2 regions of the Latilactobacillus parasakei genome follow, and region 2 is predicted to be linked to the other one. Evidence: predicted binding sites of a transcription regulator. Region 2 holds the regulator's gene; the other holds the start of a gene.
What was found. The regulator CtsR, encoded in region 2, represses protease genes until heat stress. The targets are predictions, from matches to a motif close to TTGGTCAAAAAAGGTCAAANA.
Positions count from the first base shown of each region.

Region 1: the regulator CtsR is predicted to act here: its motif matches at 1,947-1,967, upstream of clpB (ATP-dependent chaperone ClpB).

Region 1 is NZ_CP186861.1:239,745-243,104, reverse strand. Features, by position in the region: gene clpB (ATP-dependent chaperone ClpB) at 1-1,881, opposite strand, end outside; gene ACPBEH_RS01225 (LapA family protein) at 2,057-2,455, opposite strand; gene ACPBEH_RS01220 (SDR family NAD(P)-dependent oxidoreductase) at 2,464-3,273, opposite strand; gene rnz (ribonuclease Z) at 3,279-3,360, opposite strand, start outside.
Region 2 is NZ_CP186861.1:1,684,470-1,687,829, reverse strand. Features, by position in the region: gene ACPBEH_RS08425 (ATP-dependent Clp protease ATP-binding subunit) at 1-1,599, opposite strand, end outside; gene ACPBEH_RS08420 (CtsR family transcriptional regulator) at 1,617-2,087, opposite strand; tRNA gene ACPBEH_RS08415 (tRNA-Pro) at 2,246-2,319, opposite strand; tRNA gene ACPBEH_RS08410 (tRNA-Gly) at 2,353-2,424, opposite strand; tRNA gene ACPBEH_RS08405 (tRNA-Pro) at 2,451-2,524, opposite strand; tRNA gene ACPBEH_RS08400 (tRNA-Arg) at 2,530-2,603, opposite strand; tRNA gene ACPBEH_RS08395 (tRNA-Leu) at 2,618-2,703, opposite strand; tRNA gene ACPBEH_RS08390 (tRNA-Gly) at 2,718-2,789, opposite strand; tRNA gene ACPBEH_RS08385 (tRNA-Thr) at 2,797-2,869, opposite strand; tRNA gene ACPBEH_RS08380 (tRNA-Leu) at 2,905-2,988, opposite strand; tRNA gene ACPBEH_RS08375 (tRNA-Lys) at 3,012-3,084, opposite strand; tRNA gene ACPBEH_RS08370 (tRNA-Val) at 3,087-3,159, opposite strand; rRNA gene rrf (5S ribosomal RNA) at 3,170-3,286, opposite strand.

The sequences.
Region 1 (3,360 bases), 820 kb from region 2:
TTCAGAATCGAAGAGGTCTTCCGCTAAAGCCTTAGCTAATTCCGTTTTACCAACCCCAGTAGGGCCTAAGAACAAGAATGAGCCCAAAGGTCTATTAGGGTCTTGCAAGCCAGCACGCGCTCTTAAAACGGCATCTGTGACCGCATCAACAGCTTGGTCTTGACCGATTACCCGTTCATATAAATGATCGGCTAATTGTAACAGTTTTTGCCGGTCACCTGCTACTAATTTAGCGACTGGAATCCCGGTTTGCGAACTAACAACTGTCGCAATTTCATTTTCGGTAACTGATTCTTGAACCATCCAATCCTCTGGCTTTTCAGCCTTTTCAAGGTCAGAAAGATCTTGTTCCAATTGTGGAATGGTGGCGTGTTGCAATTTAGCAGCTGTTTCCAAATCGTAGTTACTTTGGGCATCTTCTAATTGCCGTTTTGCTTGGTCTAATTCTTCCTTTTTGTCGTTAATCTTGTTCAGATCAGCCTTTTCGGTTTCCCAACGCATCTTCAAGCTATTCGTCGTTTCCCGTAAATCAGCTAATTGTTTTTGCGTTTCGGCTAACCGTTTTTGTGAAGCCGCATCCGTTTCATTCTTCAATGCCGCTTCTTCAATTTCCAATTGCATTAATTGCCGCGTCGCTTGATCGAGCTCAGTGGGTTGCGAATTCATTTCAACGTTGATATTAGCACTCGCTTCATCGACTAAATCGATTGCCTTATCAGGTAAAAAGCGATCTGTGATGTAGCGGTTAGATAACGTTGCAGCGGCTACTAAGGCATTATCGTGAATACGAACACCGTGGAAAATTTCGAAACGTTCCTTTAACCCCCGCAAAATACTAATTGTATCTTCAACAGTTGGTTCTTGAATTAACACTTTTTGGAAACGTCTTTCGAGCGCTTTGTCTTTTTCAATATTTTGACGGTATTCATCAAGCGTTGTCGCACCAATCATGTGTAACTCGCCACGAGCTAACATCGGTTTCAAAAGATTGCCGGCATCCATGCTGCCTTCAGTCTTCCCAGCACCAACGATTGTGTGAATTTCGTCGATGAAAACTAAAATCCGCCCTTCGCTCTTCTTAACTTCTTTTAAGACCGCCTTGAGTCGTTCTTCAAACTCACCACGATATTTGGCACCTGCAATTAGGCTCCCCATATCAAGTGAGACGATGGTTTTATCCTTTAAGTTATCAGGCACGTCTTTTCTAACGATACGTTGGGCTAACCCTTCAACTATCGCTGTTTTACCAACACCGGGTTCGCCGATTAAAACTGGGTTATTCTTGGTCTTTCTAGAAAGAATTCGAATGACGTTTCTAATTTCTTCGTCCCGACCAATCACGGGATCCATTTTGCCTTCACGAACAGCCTTCACTAAGTCTGTGCCATACTTTTCAAGCGCTTGGTAGTTATCTTCTTGGTTTTTAGATGTCACACGCTCGCCTCCTCTTAATTTGGTAATAATGTCTTTTAATTGTTTAGTCGTCACGTTATTTTTTTGTAAGAATTGTACTAGCGGGTTGTACTTTAACTTCATCAACCCTAGGATAACCGTTTCAGTTGATAAGAATTCATCTTGAAATTCTTGCATGTAAGTTTGAGCCGCATTTAAAACTTGATAGAGATTTTGTGAAATATTTTGACCATAGTTTGTTTGACCTTCAACTGTTGGAATCGTATCAATTTCGCGATCAATTTCACTTTCAAGTGTGGTTAAATCAATTCCCGCTTCCTGATAGATTTGCCGCCCCAATTGTTGAGGTTGAATTAAATACTTAAATAAATGTGGGACATCGATTTCTGTTTGATGACGCGTTTTTGCAATATTCTGTGCTTCTGCAATTGCATCTTGAACAGCTTGTGTCATTTGTTCTGGATTCATAAACGTCATTCCTTTTTAAGTTTATTTTTTGAATTAAATGTCAATAATGATTGACTAATTCTATAATAGTCAAAATAGGTCAAACATTCAAGGTTAATGCTCAAAAATAGGACTTAAGTCTAATAAAAAAAGAGGTACCAACCAAAATAAATTCGGTCGATACCTCTTATTTAAATTAAACTTCTTTGGACTGCATTAATTGCTTCATTTTAGCATTCATTTCATGTAATTCAGCTTCTTTATCAGCCAATAGTTTATCATAGACCTGCTTTTGTTTAGCTTGTTCTGCTTCAACCGCGGCTTTAATTTTTGCTTCTTGATCTTGTTCTAGGTCCGCTTTTTCTTTAGTCCATTGCTTTTGCGCCTTACGTTGGCTCAATGAACTCCCAGTTGCGGCTAAGAATGTGATAATCGCACCGATTAAAAGCGACACAACGATCACAATGATCAAGGGCCAATCAACCGTTGTAAAGCCAAAATTAATGGCAACTGGATCAACATTCAAAACGGCAAAAACCACCACGATTAGTGCGAGAATTAAAATTGTAATTAAACGACCTTGCTTTTTCATCATACAACCTCCTATTTCTTGTTAAACAAATTACCAGCGACGTAGTCACCAATATGGGGTGCCAATTGATAGAATTGAGCGCCTAGTGACATCAACCACGGTGCGTTAATTTCGCGCTTAGGATGCCCAATAGCCCCCACAATTTTGTGTGCGAGTTGATCTGGATCAAGCACGATCCAGTTAACCGATTTAAGATAGTTACCAGTTTGATCAGCAATATCAAAAAAGGCGGTATCAATCGGCCCTGGATTAACGGTCGTCACTTGAACCCCAAAGGGTTTCAATTCAAGCCGTAATCCATTCGAGTAGCCTACAACGGCAAACTTAGTCGCTGAATAGATTGCTGATTTAGGTGTCGCCATCTTACCAGCCATTGAGGCAATGTTAATGATGTGCCCACGTTGTTTTTCAATCATCTGTGAGCCAATGGCCCGCGTCAAATACATCAACCCCAAGACATTCACTCTAAACATCTGTTCCACCAAAGGCATTGGTGTGGCGAGTGCTTCTTCAAAGTGACCAAAGCCAGCAGCATTCACTAAAACATCCGGCGTCCCCACTTCTGCTGTTAATTGTGCAACAACCGCTTCAATCGCTTCTGGGTCACTGACATCTAATTGGTAAGCATAAGCTGCTTGACCAGAGAGCCGTTGACATTCGTCACGAACTGCCTCTAAGGCCGCTTGACGCCGTGCTAAAACGACGACAATGGCACCTTTGCTAGCTGCTTCATAGGCAATCGCCCGGCCTAAACCTGACGAGCCCCCTGTGATGACCACAATCTTTTGTTTTAAGTCTTGTAACGCTGCTAAACTTTGCATTTTAATTACTCCTTCCGACCATGAAATGGAATATCATACAAATCTAAATCGCTAACGACACGGGTATTTTTGAAAATATCGCGGGCA
Region 2 (3,360 bases):
AATTGCACGGGCGACAGCTGAAATCGCTTCTTCTTGGCCAACAACCCGTTCGTGTAAGACTTTTTCGAGTTGCAACAAGCGTTCGCTTTCTTTACGTTGCAATTGCGTCACTGGGACACCTGTCCATTGGGCAACGACTTGTGCGATATCTTCTGGTTGGACTTGAATATCTGTCCGGATACCATTTTCTTGTTCGGCTGCTTGGCGCTTAGCCATTTTAGCCTTAGCGATAATTTCTTTTTCGTGAATGGCAGCAGCTTTTTCGAAATCTTGCGCACCGACTGCTGCTTCTTTTTCCTTAGCTAATGCTTGTAGTTCAGTTTCTAAGCGGTCGATTGGTGATTTTTGGTTAACCGCATCTAAGCGAACCTTCGCAGCCGCTTCATCCATCAAATCAATTGCCTTATCAGGTAAGAAGCGGTTGGTGATATACCGGTTTGCTAAAACAACGGCTTCGTGTAATGCTTCATCAGAGATTGTGATGCCATGATGTTCTTCGTAACGTGGTCTTAACCCACGTAAGATTTGTTCCGCATCCTCTGGTGTTGGTTCATCAACCGTCACGGTCGCGAAACGACGTTCTAAAGCCGCATCTTTTTCGATGTATTTTTGGTATTCATCAAGGGTTGTTGCACCGATTAATTGCAATTCACCACGGGCAAGGGCTGGTTTCAAGATGTTTGAGGCGTCAATTGCGCCTTCTGCCCCACCAGCACCGATTAAGGTATGCAATTCATCGATAAAAAGGATTACTTGGCCATCTTCATGGATTTCTTCAATAATCTTCTTGAGACGATCTTCAAATTCCCCACGATACTTAGTGCCAGCAACTAATGAGCCCATATCAAGCATCATTAACCGTTTTTGTTGCATATCGCTTGGCACATCGCCGTTGATAATCCGTTGGGCAAAGCCTTCAGCAATCGCTGTTTTACCGACACCGGGTTCGCCAACTAAAACTGGATTATTCTTAGAACGACGCGCTAAGATTTGCACGAGACGTTTAACTTCTGAATCACGACCAACGACTGGATCAATTTGATTTTCACGGGCCATTTGCGTTAAATCACGTGCTAATTGATTCAAGGTAGGCGTGCCTTCTTGATCAACCTTTTTTGCACTGGCTTTAGCACGCTTCTTAGCAGTCGCTGCATCAATCCCCATCTTTTGGAGTAATAATTGACGTGTTTTAGCTAAACTGAGGCCTAAGTTTAATAGAATACGGGCCGCAATAATGTCATCATCGCGTAATAACGCTAATAATAGGTGTGCCGTCCCAATTTTGACTGAGTTAGCTTGTTGTGATTCAACGCGCGCTAAATCTAGCACTTGTTTAGCTTTAGGTGAGTATGGCAAATAGCCGCCCACACCCATGGCAACGATTGAATCGCCATAACCGGTTAAGCGTTCAATTTCTTCTAAGACATCAGTGGGTGTCACACCGAGTTCACGTAGTGCGTTCCCAGCAATCCCTTCGCTTTCGAGGACGAGCGCTAATAACAGATGTTCCGTCCCTAATGCATGATGATTAAACTTCTTAGCTTGTTCTTGCGCTAACATTAAAACGTTTTTGGCACTTGGTGTAAATAGATTATTCATGGATAATCCCCCACTCTTTACTTAATTTCGTAACGTAATCTTTCTAAGACAGCAATTAGCATTCGTGCGCGTAATTGCTCTTCTAACTGCTTATCATTGACGGCTAATGTCTGCGCATTTAGCATTGCTAATACCAAATTCCCCTCTTTTTGCGATAAAATATGCTCATCATAGAGTTTTTGGATAATAGCTAATGTATCGGCTTGCGAGATTCGATCCTCAACACTACCAATCAACGCTTCTAAAAAGTCGCGATCATCTAAGAATTGAACCTTAACGATGCGAATGTAGCCGCCCCCGCCACGCTTACTATTGACGACATACCCTCGTTGTTCTGTAAACCGGGTATTAATCACATAGTTGATTTGCGACGGGACACAGTTAAATAATTTGGCAATTTCGGAGCGTCGAATTTCAATCTGCTCGCTGTCAGCCAATATTTTTTTCAAATAGGCTTCAATAATATCCGAGATATTCTGACTTTGCAAATAGATCAATCCCTTTTTTTCATTCTTCAGCGCTTATAATTCAGTCTAAAAATTTAACTTTGACTAACGTTGACTATTATTATAACGATTATTCGTTCAAAAGGAAAGTTTGAAGAACTGCACAAAAAAAGACTTGTTCGACAACAAGTCTTTGAGAGTCGGGAAAACAAGATTTGAACTTGCGGCCCCTACGCCCCGAACGTAGTGCTCTACCAAACTGAGCTACTTCCCGGAGAGTTATTTAATTATTTACGGGTACAAAAAAAGCGGAAGACGGGATTCGAACCCGCGACCCCCACCATGGCAAGGTGATGTTCTACCACTGAACTACTTCCGCATTTTTTATTAACTTTTTGTATCCAGTCGGGAAAACAGGATTCGAACCTGCGACCCCCTGGTCCCAAACCAGGTGCTCTACCAAGCTGAGCTATTTCCCGTTATATGCACCCAGTAGGAGTCGAACCTACAACCTTCTGATTCGTAGTCAGACACTCTATCCAGTTGCGCTATGGGTGCATTTTTCATTATGATGCCGAGGACCGGAATCGAACCGGTACGGTAGTCACCTACCGCGGGATTTTAAGTCCCGTGCGTCTGCCAGTTCCGCCACCCCGGCTTAATCATAATGAAAGCGGAAGACGGGATTCGAACCCGCGACCCCCACCATGGCAAGGTGATGTTCTACCACTGAACTACTTCCGCATCTTAATGCCGACTAGACGATTCGAACGCCCGACCCTCTGATTACAAATCAGATGCTCTACCAACTGAGCTAAGTCGGCATAATAAGATAACTTTCATTGAATATTCAATTGAATGCGGGTGAAGGGACTTGAACCCCCACGTCTATATAGACACTAGAACCTAAATCTAGCGCGTCTGCCAATTCCGCCACACCCGCATTTTGGCGTGTAACTTGGCCGATGAGTCGTGACAGGCTCGAACTGTCGACCCTCTGATTAAAAGTCAGATGCTCTACCAACTGAGCTAACGACTCAATGGAGGTTACAGGGCTCGAACCTGTGACCCTCTGCTTGTAAGGCAGACGCTCTCCCAACTGAGCTAAACCTCCATTAAATATAGCGTGGCAACGTCCTATCCTCGCAGGTAGTTTCCCACCAACTACTATCGGCGCTAAGAAGCTTAACTACTGTGTTCGACATGGGAACAGGTGTATCCTTCTTGCTATCGCCACCACACTATTTTGTGCTTTCGCACTGAGAAGAACTTCGTTCTCTCAAAACTGCATAATAAGTAATATTTTCATTTCAAA